2 regions of the Oceanicoccus sp. KOV_DT_Chl genome follow, and region 1 is predicted to be linked to the other one. Evidence: riboswitches for the same ligand, from Rfam matches in the RefSeq annotation. Region 1 holds a riboswitch; the other holds the start of a gene.
What was found. Region 1 has a riboswitch for cyclic di-GMP ahead of UNITIG_RS23805 (VPLPA-CTERM sorting domain-containing protein). Riboswitches for the same ligand answer to the same signal wherever they lie in the genome.
Positions count from the first base shown of each region.

Region 2: another riboswitch for cyclic di-GMP. It lies ahead of UNITIG_RS12690 (VPLPA-CTERM sorting domain-containing protein); the one in region 1 lies ahead of UNITIG_RS23805 (VPLPA-CTERM sorting domain-containing protein).

Region 1 covers NZ_FQLF01000007.1:50,236-60,479, forward strand. Annotated here, with positions in the region: gene UNITIG_RS21485 (alpha/beta hydrolase) at 1-819, shown strand, start outside; gene UNITIG_RS21490 (methyltransferase domain-containing protein) at 1,160-3,010, opposite strand; gene UNITIG_RS21495 (sulfotransferase) at 3,061-4,605, opposite strand; gene UNITIG_RS23805 (VPLPA-CTERM sorting domain-containing protein) at 5,408-5,959, opposite strand; cyclic di-GMP riboswitch class I at 5,985-6,095, opposite strand; partial or broken gene UNITIG_RS21505 (acetolactate synthase large subunit) at 7,055-8,691, shown strand; gene UNITIG_RS21510 (aldehyde dehydrogenase family protein) at 8,723-10,153, shown strand; gene UNITIG_RS21515 (bifunctional diguanylate cyclase/phosphodiesterase) at 10,242-10,244, opposite strand, start outside.
Region 2 covers NZ_FQLF01000002.1:1,874,895-1,885,138, reverse strand. Annotated here, with positions in the region: gene UNITIG_RS12710 (TonB-dependent receptor) at 1-754, opposite strand, end outside; gene UNITIG_RS12705 (TonB-dependent receptor plug domain-containing protein) at 781-1,293, opposite strand; gene UNITIG_RS12700 (sulfotransferase) at 1,640-3,178, opposite strand; gene UNITIG_RS12695 (sulfotransferase) at 3,184-4,737, opposite strand; gene UNITIG_RS12690 (VPLPA-CTERM sorting domain-containing protein) at 5,002-5,583, opposite strand; cyclic di-GMP riboswitch class I at 5,613-5,752, opposite strand; gene UNITIG_RS12685 (GGDEF domain-containing protein) at 6,391-7,140, opposite strand; gene UNITIG_RS12680 (hypothetical protein) at 7,149-8,180, opposite strand; gene UNITIG_RS12675 (thiol:disulfide interchange protein DsbA/DsbL) at 8,305-8,958, opposite strand; gene UNITIG_RS12670 (cytochrome c) at 9,131-9,787, opposite strand; gene UNITIG_RS12665 (cytochrome c5 family protein) at 9,844-10,152, opposite strand.

The DNA.
Region 1 (10,244 bases):
GCCGGTAAAACAATTTTTGCCGAAGTTCGCGGCGGTAACCATGCTAACTTTGGGCACTATGGGGACCAAGGAGGAGACGGTGTCGCAGATATTCCGAAATACAAGCAACTTGAACTTACCTCCGCTTCAATTAGACACCTTGCAGCACGTGTAGCAGCCAACTCAACAAACACATTGCATCCATACGCATTCCTGATGGATAAGATGACCAATATAACAGGCTGTAAATGGACTCAGCATAACGCTGCAAGCTACACCATGGGCCAAATATTGAATGATACCGCTGTTGAGTATACCGACTCTTTAAGTAGCTTTGTGTCTTCTCAGCCAACTCTAACCCCAGGCGGCTCAACACAGTTTCAGGTGAAAAGCTATATTGGACAAAGCGGAAACGCAACTGACTTAGATCTTCCACCAATTGTTGACGGCAGCATTCAATGCAAAGGGATCACTCAGGATCGAGTTATTGATGAACTTCAAATACAACCTTTCAAAGAGCAAGGCCAATGTAAAGACATGCACATGTTTACCGCCTATTATGCAACGTTTTTACTAGGTGACGATGCAAACTTCCTGTCATGGACGTTCAACTTTACAGACGACCTTCAGTTTTCAACAGGCCCTGACTTCATCATTGATCCCACGGCAGTCCCAACAGTTGACATAGACGATGCCACCCGAACGGTAACAATCACAGCACCCGCATTCTTTGCGGAGAACAACCCTGAACTTTACGGCGCTGCAGCAGGACGACAGTACTGCAAGACGCTAAGTTTTGAAAAAATGTTCATGCTATTAAGATACCTGTCTAATAACTAGCATCTATAAAAAACCACAACAAACCGCCAGAATGGATCAGCAACTGGCGGTTTTTTTATCCCATATTTTTAGCCATTTTATCAAGCTAGAACTAACAATCATTCAACAGCTTGCAGCAGGATATTTTCCAGAAACAAAAAAGAAGGAGGGGTACTGGATAAGAAATAAATACTGATAATATTTAGCCCTGCAAGGAAGGAGGATGGACAGCCCCTATTTGATGAGAAAATCACTTTCCGGATATTACATACACTCTATTCTTAGCCACTTAGAAAAGAACACTGCATAGCATAACAACCCCACTCTATCGCATTAGTTGCAACAATATCTCTTCAACTAACTATACTAATTTTCGCACCCAAAATTTATAGCATGCACCAAACATGCCTGGGTTTCTTTGTTCGAAATGATGCCAATTTTCCAGCGAAGTAGCATTGGGATCTGAAGGAAAAGCGCGCAAATATTCAGCCTTTTTAGCAGGAGGCACATCAAGCAGCCCAAGAAATTCTAATTGATACTTTTCAAGCAGTGCTTTGACTTCTAATAGATCATATTGAAATTCATTTTCATGAAAAATCAAATCCCTTACATCAGACGTACTCCAAAAAGCAGAACCCGGTGATGATATTTTTTTTACCGGGTGCTGATCATCAAGACTAAAAACAGCCTCCCGGCACGCCCTCATGCCCTCAAGAGTAGATGAAAAACCTTCTGACTTTATGAACTGCCAACTATCCCTGACTGCTTCTCGCGCAAACTTACTATAGAGACCTAGCATAAGAAAACCGTTAGGTTTAACAACCGAAAGTAAATTTTGAAGCCCAAGGTCAGGATCGCTGACATGATGCAAAACACCGAAGCACTCCACGTAATCAAACTGCCTATTAAATTTTGAAAGCTCAAGGATATTGTAATTGATAAATTCAATCGCCCTGTTTCCTTCCTCACCAGCCTTACGGACAGCGTAAGCCAGGCTCGATGCCGACAAATCAATAGCCGTAATCGAGCTATGATTAAATCTTTTTTCGCACAAATCAGCCTGCAAACCTGTTCCACAACCAGCGATTAATATTGACGGTTTTGATACATTGACATCCCCTACTATCTCAACATGAGGGAAATGAACTTTTAAAAACTTTTTAACTGACACCTGGTTATATTCGGTAACTGTCTTCCACCGTGGAAAAGGTAACTCTTCGTACTGCTCTTTTACCGCCTTGGTGACCTCATCATCAATATCGTCAAGCGCGCCAATCTCTTGCTTAATTCGAATTTCCTCTAATGGATCCAAGACCTGATCCTTAACAAGAGAAACCCAATGAACCTCTTCGTCCGCCCCGAGCAATTTGACTAGCTCCATAGAAAAATCATACTTAAATAAAGGCTGGTAAGAAGCCAACAATGCAACCACCACCCAATCAACAGTTCCTTCCGACAACCCTCCCTTAATTTTTTGCTCCAGCCGAACTAATGCCTCACGCTCTCTTATTGATTCTCCATAGATATACTCATTAATAAAATTCTGCTCTGTTAACGCAGAAATAAATAACGTCATATCAGCAAGATCAGCCGAGCCTTTATCATCAACATACAGCAACAAGGATCGCCGCAATGATGTCAACACTGTTTCAAGCAAACGATTCGGCACAGCGGTGCTCTTAATCAATGAAAGAAATAATGGATCAGATAAAACCACACCAAATTTCTTGCTTTCAAAAATCTGCCTTACTAACTCTTCCTCTTTTGAAGCAGAGGCCATAGCATCGAAAACAGGCCTAAAGCCAGGCTTCTGGATTATTTGTGCTACTGCACCTACAGCTAACGGGCGATGATTTATATACTTTGTCTTAAAGCACTGCAGGTACATTTCTTCTAACTGAGGTATATAACGATCAAACTGAATACTTTCAATAACCGTTGAAAACAGGCTATAACTTTGGGCATGATCCGGCATGAAATGCATAGCCTTATGCAAGCATGCAAGCGTTTCTGATACCTTACCATTAGCAAAATATATGTTTGCCATACCAAAATACGGCAAGCCATTCTCAGGGTCTATCTTTTGCGCCAGTGTAAATGCATTCATTGCACCGTTGATATCCCCTGAACGAGCAAGGGAATTACCTATCTCATATTGCTTGGTGGATTTTGCTGACTTCTTCTTTTTCTGGATGCTTTTTCTTTTATTCATTGTTTAATCACAGCTCAATTTTTATCAAAAAAATACTCACAGGACTGCTTCTACTGCGAAAAAGCCTGCAATAAAGGCTGAATGTGATTAGCAAAAGGCTTCCACCCCTCAACTGCACCCTTATAGATAGGAGACCTTACTTGCAAAGAGCTATTTGTTCTGACATCACGCAACGACAAATGCGGTGTCAAACAAGCACTTTCAAACTTAAGGCCACAGAAGTTTAATAGCGCCCTAACCTCCTCCTCAGTATTTTCTATTAGCGCTTCATACTCGACATCATAAATTTTATAGGGTAATACGTTATGCCAATGTTTCATCAAGTTATTATACAAGGCATAGAAAGCTGCTAATTCCTCGAGATTATTGCTATAGGGGTAATGACCTGCAAAGCTTGTTTTATAAATAGAAAAACAAGTATCTACAGGGTTACGAGCCACATGGATAAATTTTGAATTAGGTAGAATGATTTTGATTAAACCAAGCCACATAAAATTATTCGGCATTTTGTCAACAATATATATTTCTGCTGGATTTTTGTTATACGCCCTGGACTTATCAATATAAAGATTCCCCAAGGCCTTAATAGTCTCTGCATCAAGCTCCCGAACCCCCTCACATATAGGCTTTCCTGAGAGCTTTTCAATACCGCTTACAACACTTCCCATTACACCCATTTCACCGCCAGAACACACATCAGAATGACACGACAATATTTGCTCTACCAACGTTGAACCTGACCGGGGTAAACCGACAATAAAAATGGGGCCAATGCCCGCCTCCCCCGCCCCTTGTCTCTGTGAAATAAAGTCAGTAGTAAAAGTCTGCGCTATCCGCCCAAACAGCGCTTCATGCGCAGCAACACTATAATCAGGCGACATACTGCGAAGCATATTGTTAGCATCACTAAAATACGAAAAGGCTTTATCGTACTCTTTTACATCGCTAAAAACTTTGCCGAGCGCAAACCCTAACAAATAGCGATCAGGCGCTTTAAACGCATCACTGTTATACAACTGTTCCATTACCGAAACCTGCTCGCCAATTTCTTCATGACGGCGAATATTGGCTAACAAATAATAACAAGCAGCAAATTGCGGATTTATGTCCAGGGCACGTTCTGCATATTCTTTCGCCTCTACAAACTGACCTAACGATTGCAAATTTACCGCAATCATATAGCACGCTTGCGCACTTCCAGGGTCGATCAAATAAGCTTTCTGGAAACAACGCAGCGAATCTTCAGTAAATTGGTAGGCAAAAAACTTTTGTCCTAATGCTTCCAGTGCCTCCTTATTACCTTCTTCCAATGCTTCGACTTGCTCAAGATAAAAAAACATCTCGTCGACATTCGCTAACTCGTAGGCAATTTCTGCAACTTTTAGTCGACTATTAATATGCTTCGTATCTAGCTCAGCTGTTTTCTTCATATACACCAAAGCATTAGCCAAATCACCCAGCATGATACAACAATGGCCCGCCTGATAATGAACCTGGGCATTCTCAGGCTTCTCGTGTAGAACTTGCTTGATCAGACGGAGAGCCTCATCGTACCGCTTCGCAGACATCATTGACCCAATCATCTGTTCTTTCATTCTAAATCCTCACGTCTTTCCCAACGAATAATATCTTTAAAAAAATAACCACCAACCAACCTAAAAGTAAATCCAGAGAAGAAGCACAGATGCGCCACCCACCCCATTGCTGTTGTATATAGGCAAAACTATAACTGAATTGCTCTAACGGTACTCACAAACCTCACCAATACGTATTCTAAATATTCCTCCTGACACTTCAACGTGTAAAGATCTAGAATATTTCTCAGTATTTGTCCCGACTCATTGTCGGTGGGGGGTATTTTTCATCGCTATCACTTGCCTCGCTACCAAACTTCCCAAAAGTGCATTCACAGCTGATAAATAACTAAGTTATCAGCAAAATACCGCCAGCCTATAAACATAATGGTTAAAGCGAAAAAACATCTCCGGATAACACCATGTAATTGTTAGCAGCCTCATGACAGCCAACCATGATAGCTCAAAAATTTGCGACAACTTTATCGTCCTGGTTTGAAATTTTGATATAACTCAACGGAAGCACCAACCTGGAATAAAGAAAATATTTCCTGGAAAACACTTCGGCACTATTACGGCAAACCAAGCGCATAGAAAAAGGAAAAACCGATTTAACTATTGAAGCAGCTGACAAACCCTCACTCAGCGTAGCGGGAAGGAATAAATCGAGACCATGATAATAGCCAGCACATTATTATTCTTGAGTACCTTCTCTTTAATATCATGACTCATAACAAACCACTTATAGGCACAAAACCCAGACAAAAAAAACGCGAGCCCAAGGCTCGCGTTTCTCGATTAACAACCCGAAGGTCGCAATCAATTAAGCACGCTTACGACCGATACCAGCCAAACCAACAAGAGCTGAACCGAACAACCATGCAGCTGCAGGTACTGGTACTTCAGATACTGGACCACCAACAGCCTGGAAGTTGAAGGAGTATACATTTGCTACTGCGCTACCTGGCTCAGGAGAAGTAACAGTGAAGTTAGTTGAACCTGGGCCTGCATCGTTAGTAGTTGCATAAACTTGCTCAAGCATGAAAGTAGTACATGCGCCAAACACGTCACCTGGGTTATTAGTACAGCTACGGTTAGAAACAGTCAAAGCACCAGTGATCATGCTTAATGACCAGTCTGCAGTGTAATCAAAGTTTGTTACGTTAGTAACTGAACTGATTGCAACAGAACCAGACAATACGAAAGTATCCAAGTCAAGCTGTAGTGAACCTGAATCAGGAGAGCCGCCCAAGCTACCAGGAACTGGCTGGAACTGGTTCGCTACAAATGAATCAGTCAGGATGAATGGAACGTAGTCCGCTTGAGCGGCAACAGATGCACCTACTAATGCTGTGGCTAATGCTAATTTTTTCATAATACTATCCTCGAGGGTTTACTCGAAGGGTGACCGGCTATCTTGATCGCTTCCTTGTAAACTAACTTCCATTATTACTGGATTAAGACCCTTGGCTTTCCGTCCCCACCTCACGATGAGTTTGGCTTTTTCCGTCTTGTTTTATTGTTTAAGGTTTTATTATTAAGCGACATAACTTTCGTCGCACCGTCTTTCTAAGACATGAATTAATAGTCAATATTGGTGCCAATAAATAATTTATTTTTAAATATCAATAGGTTACAGGCAAACCTATCAATAATCGGACTGCTAAAGAACGACATGTAATGACTTATGTCAAAAATATCGTCGTCCATAAACATAATGACCTATCAATAGGACATAACCACTGCAAATTAGTACCCACCAAATGTTACACCCGTATCAAAAAAAGTACCGACACCCCCTCACAAGGAACATTACACTTAGGAAGCAAAATTTATTGATAACAATGCAATATACTGATTATCCAAATAATTATCAGCATATAATATGAAATATTTTTTCACCCCTGCCTGCTAAATTTACCCTGCCTACCGGTTTAAATTACTGCCCCAAAAAATACACTAAACTATTGATTTATATAACTTAAAAATAAAAATAACCCGCCTTATAGCGCCGAATTCAGTTCAAGTAATTACACCAGTCATTCAAAAACCGATATTAACTTCCTATGCCCAAGCGTCAACCTGTATATATGATACTAACTCTGGACAGTAATCAGTCAATATTCCCGTAAATCATAAGCAAACCCAGCAGTGTTAAATAATCCGACACATTCGACAGGTCGGCATTAATTTTCGCACTATCTTGGCGCAAAAATTACGAGACGACAATGCGAACTACCACGGAAATCTATATGCCGCTGATTTATATAGGTTTTTTTAAATTAGAAAGGAAATCTATTCCAGCAATAATTTACACCCTGACTACAGTAGCACCAGCTCAACGTTTACTACTCGCACCCGATCCCATAGATTTGCCATTTTCGCTCGTGTTTAGCCTCTTTCTGGTCTATACAAAAAGACACAATAAATTTTCAACACGCCCTGCCCCCCCACCATATAGGAGAAAGCAATGAAAGCATCTGACCTTTTCGTAAAGGCTCTAGAAGCAGAAGGAGTTGAATACATCTTTGGTATTCCTGGCGAAGAAAACCTGGACATGCTTGAGTCGTTACGCCATTCATCAATCAAGCTAATCCTGACTCGTCATGAACAAGCCGCCGGCTTTATGGCGGCAACTTATGGCCGTTTGACAGGAAAAGCCGGTGTCTGCATGTCTACACTGGGACCAGGGCGACAAATTTCGTTACCGCTGCAGCGTATGCACAACTAGGTGCTATGCCGATGCTAATGATTACCGGACAAAAACCGGTCAAATCAAGCAAGCAAGGCCAGTTCCAAATTGTCGATGTGGTCGACATGATGGGACCACTGACCAAATTTACCCACCAGATCGTCAGTAGCGACAATATTCCCTCCAAAGTACGTGAAGCGTTTCGGCTTGCTGAAGAAGAGCGCCCTGGCGCTACACATCTGGAATTACCCGAAGACATTGCTGATGAAGACAGCAATACCGCGCTGGTTAATATCAGCACACATCGCCGCCCAATTGCCGAAGAAAAAGGTGTGCGCCACGCCGTAGAAATGATTGAAAAATCTATTCAGCCGTTAATTCTGGTTGGCGCTGGCGCCAACAGAAAATTACCAAGCAAGATGCTCACGGAATTTGTTGCTAAAACCGGCATCCCCTTTGTCACTACTCAAATGGGTAAAGGTGTTATCGATGAAACCAGTGAACTGTTTTTAGGTAACACGACCTTGTCAGACGGTGACTTCGTCCATCGCGCGATTAATGCAGCAGATTTGATTATCAATGTGGGGCACGATGTGGTTGAAAAACCGCCGTTCTTTATGCATGAACTCAGCAAAGTGATTCATGTGAATTTTAATTCCGCCCAAGTCGACCCCGTCTATTTCCCGCAAGTCGAAGTGTTAGGTGATATTGCTAATAGCATCTGGCAGATGAAAGAGCGCATCACCGCGCAACAGCACTGGAACTTTAATTACTTCATGGAAGTAAAATCACATATGGATGCCCACATCCTGGAAGGCGCTGATGACGACCGCTGGCCCGTTTACCCACAACGTCTGGTGGCTGATGTTCGAGCAGCCATGCCCGATGACGGCATCATCGCTTTGGATAATGGTGTCTATAAAATATGGTTTGCCCGTAACTATCGCGCCAAAAAACCCAATACCGTGCTACTGGATAACGCGCTGGCGACTATGGGGGCCGGCTTGCCTTCAGCCATGGCCGCGCATCTAGTCTCTCCAAATAAAGCGGTTACCGCTATCTGTGGTGATGGCGGCTTTATGATGAATTCTCAGGAAATGGAAACTGCGGTGCGTTTAAACATGCACCTCACCATCATCATTCTGCGTGATGATGCTTACGGTATGATCAAGTGGAAACAGGCCAATATGAACTTTGATAACTACGGTCTGGACTACGGCAACCCCGATTTTGTTAAGTATGCAGAAAGCTATGGCGCAAAAGGCTACCGCATAGAAAAAACAGAAGATTTATTGCCATTGCTTAAGGCCTGCCAAGCTGAACATGGCGTGCATTTAATTGATGTCCCTGTTGATTATTCTGAGAATGATCGCATTCTCAATGACGAGATCAGAGAACTTAGTAAGCGCATTTAAGCGACCACTCATTTAAAAACGGGACATCATTATGTTACAAACGCAATACCCCTACTACTTAGCCAACAAGGCAGTACAGGCCAATAATGATCTTGATGTGACTGATAAATATACGGGTGAAGTGGCGACTCAGGTAGCAATGGCTGATGCCGCCACCATTGATCAAGCAATTGCTGCCGCAGTAGATGCCACCGAAGCGATGGCCAAATTTCCTCCTTACGAACGTCAAAATGTGCTTAACCATTGCGTTAAACGTTTTGAAGAACGCTTTGAAGAAATGGCAATGGCACTGTGTATAGAGGCCGGCAAGCCGATCAAGGACGCCAGGGGTGAAGTATCGCGCCTGATTGATACCTTCAAAATTGCCGCCGAAGAAGCCGTTCGTATTGGCGGTGAAGTACTCAACCTTGAAATCGCCCCCAGAGCCAAAGGCTATCAAGGTATGTACAAGCGCGTACCTATTGGTCCCTGTTCTTTTATTTCTCCTTTTAACTTTCCGCTAAACCTGGCCGCTCATAAGGTCGCCCCTGCAATTGCTGCCGGCTGCCCCTTCGTGCTGAAACCAGCAAGTCGTACGCCGATTGGCGCTTTAATGATCGGCGAAATACTGGCAGAAACCAATTTACCGATTGGTGCATTTTCAATTTTACCCTGTCATCGCGATGGCGCCGATTTGTTCACCGTTGATGATCGCTTTAAATTATTAAGCTTTACGGGTTCACCGGATGTAGGCTGGGATTTAAAAGCCAGAGCTGGCAAAAAACCGGTGGTATTAGAGCTGGGAGGCAATGCCGCCTGTATTGTCGACCACGATACGGACCTGGATGACGCCGTGGAGCGAATTATTTTTGGTTCATTTTATCAATCGGGGCAAAGCTGTATCGGTGTGCAACGGATCATGATTCACAGCTCACTGTACGATGAATTCAAGCAACGCTTTGTCAAAGCCACCAAAGCATTGGTAATGGGCGACCCCAAAGATGAAACCACCTTTATCGGGCCAATGATTTCAGAAAGCGAGGCGAGACGACTCGATAGCTGGGTGCAGGAAGCAAGCGCCCAGGGAGCCACTATTCTTTGCGGCGGCCAGCGAGACGGCGCCATGCTGGAAGCGACGGTATTGGAAAACGTGCCATCAGATTGCAACATCAATACCAAAGAAGCGTTTGGCCCAGTCGTTGTACTATCGGTATTTGATGAATTTGATCAGGCACTTGCTGCCGTGAATGATAGTGATTTTGGTCTTCAAGCTGGAATTTTCACCCGTGACATCTACAAAGCCTATAAAGCCTGGGACACACTTGATGTAGGTGGTGTTGTCATCGGCGACGTTCCCTCCTGGCGGGTCGATAATATGCCCTACGGCGGCGTTAAAGACAGCGGCGTTGGCCGCGAAGGCATCCGCTATGCCATTGAAGATATGACGGAGATTCGTCTGATGGTGCTGCGCACACCACAATGAAAAAATGTCATCTTTAAACAAAAAAAGAGAAGCCAATGGCTTCTCTTTTTTTATCTGTACAGTAAACGATGTAACTCGAATAAAGCCATCA
Region 2 (10,244 bases), on a different contig from region 1:
ATTGCAACCAATCATCGTCCGTTTTTTCCTGAAAAGCATAAAGACCCAAGGTCACATTCATTCGACCATCCATGGCAGTACCAATAAATTGAAACTCCTGGCTGTACTGATCAGTAACATTATCCTCAGGGGCAACCCTGCCTGTAAGACCTGCAGAGCTTCCATCTAGATCTTCATCAGCACTCAACTGAGTACGGCGAAAACCCGTAATACTTTTAATGTTCAAGTCTTCAAAGCCTAAAGCTTCTCCCAGACCCCAGGACAACGTTAAGCCTGCCAAATTAGTATCAACTTCATAGCGCCCCTGTTCAAAAATATCTGACTGCGCATTAAGCTCACTACGAAATTCGTCCAACTCTAAATTTATACCGCTATTCTCACATTCTTGTTGAGCTGTAACAGCAGCCTCGGAATCGTAAATAGCCTCAAGGGGCGCCTTACCATTAAAGCCAAATTCCGGACCAAAAAACTCACACTTCTGACCGCGAGGAGTCTGTCTGGTCTTGGTAGCAGAGACCAATAAGTCAGCGACCAAATCCTCAGACGCATCCCAGCGCACTTGAACGATACCGGCAAGACGGTCTTCATCATTCCAGGCGGTGCCATCAATGACGTTTTCATATAAACCATCACGGCGAGTACTTGCCAAGGTAACGCGGGTATATAACGTATTATCAATTAAAGGAATATTTACGGTCGCTCTGGCATTTTGACGACCATAATTTCCGTAAGTGACATCCAGATGACCACCCAAGTCAGCGCCTGGCTTTACCGTGGTAATTACAATGGCGCCGCCGGTAGTATTTTTGCCAAATAAAGTACCCTGTGGGCCCGTAACACTTGCATACTTTGCACATCAAGCGCGTCCAAAGTTGAGCCCGCCGAACGCGACAAGTAGATGCCGTCAAGATAAGTAGCAACGGCACTATCAACTGTGACTTTTGTTTCTCGCTGACCGATACCCCGAATATAAGGACTTGCATCGCCTTTGGCGCCATTACCACCGCCACCCATATTCAAGCCTGGCACGATGCCTTCCATATCCTTAACATTGGTAATACCTAATGATTTCAAACCCTCTGCAGAAAAAGCCGACACCGCCACAGGAACCTCTTGCATGGATTCCTCTCGTTTACGAGCGGTTACAACCACTTCTTCGATTGCAAACCCTCCCTTGGAGTCCTGTGCAAATACAGGCGCAACATAAAAAACCGAGAAGATAGCTGGGATAACAACTGCTGAATTTAAAAAACGATGAGGGACCGACAGCTGCCGGCTAAAAGACCGCTTCATTCTATAACTCTCCGACTGTTTTATCTTTATAATTTATTATTAAACGAAATCAGGAACTGCAATATATATACTTTATTTATTACTTTTATTGAGAACTGGATAATTTATTAGCAGCCTATATTAGACAAATGTCTCACATAGGTAAAGCGGCTACAAGAAGCAAATAATTAAATTTTAACCATAATGACAAAATAAAACTTACCCTGCTTCAGCCGTCAAAATATCGCCGTGTATTTTGCAATTTAAACAAAAACTTTGATAAAAATGTGAATAATTCACACGCCTGATGCCCAGCATATCTAAAATGTTAAAGTTAGCTCTGTACCGACCAAAACTAATAGCTTGCTCAAGTTACATCAACCCCAAGAATTAATGCCGCTTCTTCAAGATCTTTGGCATAAGGCCGCCACTTCCCAACGGAAGAATTATAGATAGGCTGTTTTACCTGGAGGTCACTTGCCGTATTAATAACCTCATTGCTTTCATAAAACTTCAAACAGCCTTGCTCCCATTCTAATCCGATAAAGTCAATAATTCTTTTTGCTTCCGCCTCTTGATCTGAAACCAGAGCTTCATAATTAACCATTAAAATTTGCTTGGGGAATAGTAAACTCCAGTGCTTCATGATTTTATTATTCAACTGGTAATAATGCGCTAAATTCGACAGGTCAAAAGCAAATGCATTGCCTTTATCAAATAGTTGTTGATAGCAAGACAGAACTGTATCCAGAGGGTCTCTTTGCAGCCAGATCACACGAGCTTGAGGGTATATGCTCAAAATCAAACCAATATGAAATGAGTTACTCATTGATTTATCTACAACGCAACCTTTAGCGGACTTAATCAAATAGCTATTAATAAACGCTTCATCAATTTTTTTAAACATCGTTTCAAAAATAGACATCGGCGTCCAGCTATAGACATCCGGATAACGCCCCATAGAGACTGAAACAGCACTTACTGCCCGATCAAATGCATCACTCTCTCCAACTGATTGTAATTGGCTATGCGCGGATAGTATTTGGCCTAATAATGTAGTTCCAGAGCGTGGCATTGATGCGATAAATACGGCTTTATAATCTGAGTGATGCTTAGCATGAAGTTCTTTTAAACGATCGGCACTAAAGAAATTTATTAGTTTTTCCACTCGTGCACTTTCCTGCTCAAAATTCCATGGCCGAATTTTCCCTATCGCTAAATTCCCTTTTTTAAAAAAAGTAAAACTTTTTTTACTATCTCTTTCCTCATAATATTTTGCTAAGGTAAAGTTCAAATAAGCTAATTCTTCATGCCTGCCTTTAAGTTTATTTTCTAATTTTTTTACCGCCAAAATATATTTTTCAGGTGTATCCCCCCCTAAAACACGCACTAATCCCCAATACCCACCGATCCTGTTTGGCCCGCTGTTAATGGCTTTTTTAAAGGATTTTTCTGCCTGAATCTTATCAGACATAGATATATACAAATGGCCTAACTGATTGTACGTCGGACAAAGATCTTTATTAATCTCCAGTGCCTTTTCTAGTAAACCCAGACTATTAGCACTATTGCCCAACAATTGTTGCACACTAGCACTGGCACGCAATACTTTCGGATCTTCTGGATAATCAATCAATAATTTTTTTGCAAAATCACATGCCTTATCAAGCTTTGCAGAAGCCTTGAAGACATCTAATAATAATATACTCGCACTTAGCGGAAGCGGTTTTATAGTGTCAATAAGCTGCTGAAGCACATATTCTGCCATTAAAAACTTCCCTGACTGATAACTATGATTAGCTCTACTTACAATATCTTCAACTGGAAGGCATATAACTGCTTCGTTTGGCTTAAGCTGAATATTATGCTTGGGATTGCTCTTGGCGCTTTTCTTTTTCTTTTTCAAAAGTCTTACCCTTCAGGTATTAGCGGAGTATTTAGCTCTTCCAGAGCCTCTTGAAGATATGGCGCATATTTTTTCCATCTAGCCACAGCCGATTTATAAACGGGTTGTTTTACTTGCATATGACTAGCAGTCCTAATTATTTGCTCGGTACTATGATAATTCAGGCAATTCTCTTCCCATTCAAGCCCACAAAAACCCAATATTCTCTCTGTCATACCACGAGGGTCTTCGACGATAGATTCATAATCAACCAATAAAATATTTTCCGGAAATAAATCTTTCCAGTAAGCCATTACTTCTTCAAATAATTTATAGTATTGAATAAATGACTTTTGACAAAATGTGTACTCATTTCCATTAGGAAAATAAAGTTGATATGCAGACAAACACGCATCCATTGGATCTCGCATTAACTGAATTACTTTAGCATCAGGAAAAACTGCTAAATATATACCCAGGTAATGCATCATATTCATCGACTTATCTACTGGCTTTTTATCCCCCGATTTTTGCACGAACCCATGATTACAATAAGATTTATAGAGTGCAGGAAAGTACTTGTTAAATTCCTGTGGCTGACACCAACCCCAATAATTTTCATTTGCTCTAAATTCAAATGCTGTATCGTTAATTGCCTGGTAAAAAGGCTGTGACTCACCGATGGCATAAGTCGCAGTATGGGCACCCAAAATTTGTTCCAGAAGCGTAGTGCCAGAACGAGGTATTGATGCGATAATTATTGGCGCTTTATCAGAATACCCGGAGCCTTTGCACGCCTCTAACATATCTCTCGTGACAAACTGCCTAACTTTCTCAGACTTTATACGCTCGGCATCAATAGACCAAGGACGCAAAGCACTTATGATCTTATTCGCTTTATGTAATTCATTAAAATGTTGTTCTGGCTCATTGCTATAACCCCAAGCCAGCGCAAAATAAAGTCTAGCCCTGTCTATTTCTGTTAAAGACTTACTTTCCAATAGTTTTTTAATACTATCCAGGTCACGCTGGGGAAAACTGTTCTTTTGAATGTGCGCCCGATGCCAATACGACTGACTAAATGCCGAATCTATTTTGGTAACTTTATTGTAGACTTCTAAAGCGCGCTCTTTTTTCCCCATCAAGTTATAACAGGACCCCAGCGCATCTAACAATCTAACACTATCAGGCCTGCGGACAATACCTTTTTCTAATACATCAATCGCTTTCTCTGGCTGATTGCTGGCCCGATAATACTTGGCAATGACGACAGCGGAGTCAGTATCCAGCCGGGCTAATTTAAGCAAAGGATCTATCAGCTTTTCAGCCTTATCAAACCGAAAACTATTACAATACGCCTCAATTAAAATTAGCTGGATTATATTTTCTTTAGGCAGTTGTTCAGCAAGCTGTAGAGCCTGAAATTCAACAAGATTCCAATCACTGGTTTTTGATGATGTATCAAAAACATACTGTAACGCTTCCGCGTAGATAACCTGTACTGCTTGTTGATTAGGCGCCGGCTTAAATACAACTCGTTTATTCTGTATTTTTTTAATTTTATTTTTTTTAATTTTCATCAACAATAACAACTACACTGAGAGCGACACTACTATGTGACTTATTATATACAAGCTATATAGTAACTATATTCATTTAACTTACGCCACCGCAAATACCTTCCACTTCTGCAATAATTCAACTAATTATCTTTAGCCCAGTTAATATTTAACATGTCAGCTTTAATTATCATTTGCAAAAAAAAACCCTGCTATTTCTAGCAGGGTTTTTTCACAGGTTATGGAAAATAAATCCAGACACCTGTTATTTAGCTAACAAAGCTATTAAGCCTTACGCTTACGACCGATACCAGCCAAGCCTACGATTGCAGAACCAAACAACCAAGCAGCTGCAGGTACTGGCACTTCAGAAACCTGCTCGGCACCAATAGTAAAGGTGTAAGAGTTGTTAGAAGTAATACCTGAACCTTGGTCACCAACAGCTACCAGAGTAAAGATATCGCCAGTACCAGTAGCTGAACCACCGTATACTTCACTAAGGTTACCAATTGGGCCACTAACATTTAGTGGTACATTAGGGCATGTCGGTAAAAGACCACCATTTTCAACACAGTCGGTAGCAGTTGTACTTGAACTCAATCCGATAGTATCAACAGTAGCAACACCGTATACAAAAGCATTTGTCACAGGAGTTGTGGCATTAGAGACGGATGAAAAGCTAATCACGCCAGTGCCGGTATCTAAAGTACCTGAACCAGAGCCAGTAGTTGAACCAGTTGCACCACCAATGGCAGCACCGCTAGTAGTACCAGAAATAGCCACAGATACGTCAAACAAAGCAGCTTGAGATTGAGCAGCTACAAGAGCCAAAGCAGTAGCAGCAAGAACAGTATTTAATTTTTTCATTTTATATTCCTCGAGGTTTCTCGAAGAAGGGTAACAACCCGGCCGTCTTTATGAGTAAATTCCTTGTAGTGTTCAATAGCAGCAGAACACTGTCATCCCTGTTTAACATTACTCGAAAGACCCGTAGGCTTTCCGTCCCCACCTCACGATGGGTTTGGCGCTTGCCTTCCTTATTGTTATTTAAGAAGTTTCAAACGTTTATTAATGATTTAATAATTTTGTTACTCAGCCAATGAATGCAGCTACTGGCATGAGTGTCAAAAAACCGCTACTAAATCATTATTGCCTCGTACACTATCCAATATTGATGCCAACAAACTATTAGACATTAGTAATCAATAACTTAGGCAGCTGTCTCATCTTCAGGTCGCACAAACTACAAGCCATTAGTTGCGTTGTGTAAAATAATCCGTCGCCTTAAACAGGCTAACTGATCCAGCTGGCGGGTACGGGTGATGAATAGCAGTGATTTTCATGATTACACCCTACAGCCGAGGAACAAAATGAGACACTAGACTCACATTGCTGCCCACTATTACCCTCCACAGACACAAACCATCTTCCTAAGCTACAAGACCTCTGTTCAATCGCCCAAGATGTAAATTTTCCCGTCACATTATTTTATTTTGAGACACTTGGCGCCTTTTTATGGTGCACTCATTTTCGACGAGCTTTATATTGTATCGAATTACTAACTAACCACTATATATTGTGGGCCCCGGGCTGCACTGTGAGCAATCAATTTTAAAGCTTGGCTTTTATCTAACGGCGACTTAAGCCGATGAGAACGCCTGAAATGATGAACTATTACAATTCGATCACTGGCTGTCCGGCCACCACGCTCTGATTACGCCCCTGCTCCTTGGCCTGATATAACGCCTTATCACAGCGCGCGAAGACCGCCTCGCCATTATCTTCACCACTAAAGGTTGAAACGCCAAAAGACATGGTAATGGTCACTGGTTTTTCTTTGAAATGAAAAGGGCAACTGGCAATAGCCTCCCTGACGCCCTCGACCACCTTGAGCGCAGACGCTTGCTCGGTTTCTGGCATCAGTACGACAAACTCCTCACCACCAAAACGGGCGATAAAATCTGTTTTACGTAAGCGCTTACGTAAAGTTTTAGCAATAATGCGTAACACCTTATCACCTGCCAAATGACCGTAGGTATCATTGACTCGTTTAAAATGATCTACATCGCAAACTGCCATGGTTAAGGGTCGATCATAACGCTGCCAACGCTCGCACTCCTGCTCCAAACGTTGGTTATACGCTTCCCGATTGGGCAGTTGGGTCAACACATCCCGCAGTGCTTTTTGACGCTGCTCTTCTATTCGCTCCTCAGCCTGGGCAGAATCAGCTTCCATATTTTTGACTCGGGCAACCAAGGCATCCAATTGTTCAGAAAGACTCTGTTCGCGCAACACCTCGCCGGATTGGTGTTTATCCATCAACGCGACGACTTGTTCTAAACGCGTACTCACTGCCGATTTCAGTTGATCAAGTTCGGTGGCGGCTTCTACACTCTGCTGAATAGCGCTAAATTGCTCGCGCATAGATTCATTTAGCTCGCGGCCGGCATTAAATCCCTCCCCCTGTAATTGCCCGAGGCACTAATAAATTCAAATGCTTGCGACAAGCGATCATTTAACTGGTTTAAGAATGTTTCAAAATCTTTTTGATTATTATGAAAGGCCGATACAACAACGATACTAATGTCTTCTAAAGTAGGAACCAATTCATACCAATTTAAACCTTTCTCAATTTGTCTTTTGGCGGCTTGATAATTCTCCTTGGCCATTGGCGGCGCTTCTATTTGCTGGAGAAGTTCATCCAATACTTCGCATATTGCTTGATTTAATCGGGAAAACGCAGGCTCTTCACCCATTGCGTCGGCATTAATTTCAGCGCGAGGTGCTACCACCTGATCAGCAAGGTCTAATCCATCATTAATTTTTTCTGCTGAGGTTTCTTTTGACGATTTTTTTTCTACTACCTGAATAGCTTTATTATTTTCATCTTTGTCACTTATTTTTTTTCCGTTCTTCACCACCGGTTCTTTTTCATCAGCAAGGTTTTTTTCTGCTGACCACTGATGCCAAAAGGGTTTGCTTACCCGCTTAATATTTCGCTCGTTCAATACTTCTTGTTGCACACTGACATAATCATTTATCAGCGCTGAATATTCCTGAATTTTCCCGCTGCGTATTTTGATCACTTTACCAAGTTGATTTAATTGTTGCGCCGCTTCTTTTTCAGGCTTCAAACTTTGTAATTGCGACACCAGGGATTGAAAAGCCGACGCTATGACTTTGGCACGCTCAGTTTTAACCGTATCAATCCGTTTAACCTGGCCCTCCAAAGCATCAATGACGGTATTTAAATCTCGCCGCGACGGACTGCCATCACGAAACATTTGGCGCATCCCCGCCAATTGCTTATCTAGCTGTCCATCTATCCCTTCAGCCACCATGCTGATTCGAATAATGCCTTTGGTCAGTAGCGTCATCATTTGTTTGAATTGACGATCCCGCTTCTCCTGTTCGTCAAGCGCGTCCAGATACTTATCCTTCCAATCACTGGTATTACGATTCATAGCCGTACCCGAATTAATTATGCTGAGAATTAGTATAGACCGGTTATCCTAATCAGTAACAACTGCCCTGAAACAAAAAAGGCCGCTATATCAATAGCGGCCTTTAGACTTCCAAGCTAGCTTGTTACTTCGCGGCAAGTCCCGCTCGCTCCTTGTTAACCAGAAAATCTACTACCTTGAGCATTTCAGCCTGACCACCTGCCAAACTTGCCGAGACTCGATATTTACCATTAACCACCACTTCTGGCGTGCCACTGATTTTATAACTGCGGGCACGGGCGTCCGCCTGCTTAACCTGGCTATTTACGCTGAAAGAATTAAACGTCTTGGTGAACTGCTGCGGATCGACATCGTAGTCGGCAAGGAAATCAGCAATTTCTGCAACATTGGCAAAACGCTTACGCTCAACATTCATGGCGGTAAAAATTGCATCATGTACCTTGTCCCGAACACCCATGGTTTCGGTAGCAAAGAACATCTGGGCATGGGTTTTCATCGCCCCATTCCACATTGCAGGTGACTGCCAAAAATCGACGTCAGCAGGCTGTTGTTTTTTCCATTGTTTAATTAACGGTTCAAAGGCATAGCAATGACTACAGCCGTACCAAAATAACTCGACTACCTCTACTTTACTGCTATCGCGTGTACGTACAGGCTGATCCAGCACGATATAATTTTTTCCAGCGACGTACTGTTCTTGTGCCACTGCCATTACCGGCGTTAATAGCACTAACAGCGCGACAACTATAAGACTACGAAAGTTGATACGACGATTCATATTGACTCCATTTTTCTGCTAGAAGTGCATAGTAACAACTACAGCACCCAATTGATTATACTAAGAACCAGTATCGCGCTCCCGGTTCCCTAATCTATTATTGTTTATCGAGTTTGATTAACACTAACTAAAAAAAAAAGGCGGCTAATGCCACCTTTTTTCATTATTCGAGCTAGTGCAAACCAGTAATATAGCTAGCTACAGCCGTGATTTCACTATCACTCATCATGGCCGCTACATCGCGCATGATTTTTGTATCACCATCATTACTACGACCAGCCAAGCCATCTGCCGCGGCACGAAATGCTTTTAATTGTGCTGCAATATAATCAGCATGCTGGCCACCTAAACTGGGGTAACCGGCTAACTCGTTGCCCTTACCTGTTGGCGAATGACAAGCCGAGCACGCGGCTACACCTTTAGTACGAACCCCTGCACGATAAATTTCTTCTCCTTTAGCGGCCTGATCAGGACTTGTCTGACCGACACTAATGGTTTGACTTGCGTAATAAGCTGCGATATCTGCCAGGTCTTCTTTGCTAAAGCTATCTAGCTGACCAGCCATAGTCGGAACCGTGCGACCATTACATTTTTGCGTCGCTTGATCCGCTTCACTTAGTGCACCACATTGAATATCCTGCATTTGCTTAAGCAAGTAGCGAGCATTTTGCCCAGCCAGCTTTGGAAAATTCGGCGCGAGGCTATTACCACCCTCACCATGACAAGCTACGCAAGCTGCAGCCTTTGTTTTACCTGCAGTAGCATCGCCGGCATTTACCGCACCAGCAAAACCTGCCAGCACTAAAAAGCTTACCAATAGTTTTTTCATAATTGTTCCACTATAACTTTATAAACAACTTTAATATTTTGTGGCGCGCTAAAGTCTTACTTACCCGCAGCCATATATTCAATCAACGCTTCAAAATCTGCAGGCTTACAATCAAAACACATTCCCTTTGGAGGCATTGCGTTCATACCTTTATCTACACTGCTTACCAACGTGTCCATACCCTTCTCCAAGCGAGGAGCCCAAGCGGCAGCATCACCGGTTTTGGGGGCGCCAGCAGCACCGGCAGTATGACAAACAGCACAGGTTTTACTGTAGCGATCCACAACTGCCTGATCAGCAGATTGCACCATTGCGCTGCCAGTTACCAAGCCAACTAACGATGCTGCGAGAAGCAATTTCTTCATCTAACCATTCCTCTGATTATCCGTCATAATCTCGTTTGATATAGCGGCCAACCCTTATAGAATAGCCTGAACCGCAAAAACGGCGGCATTAT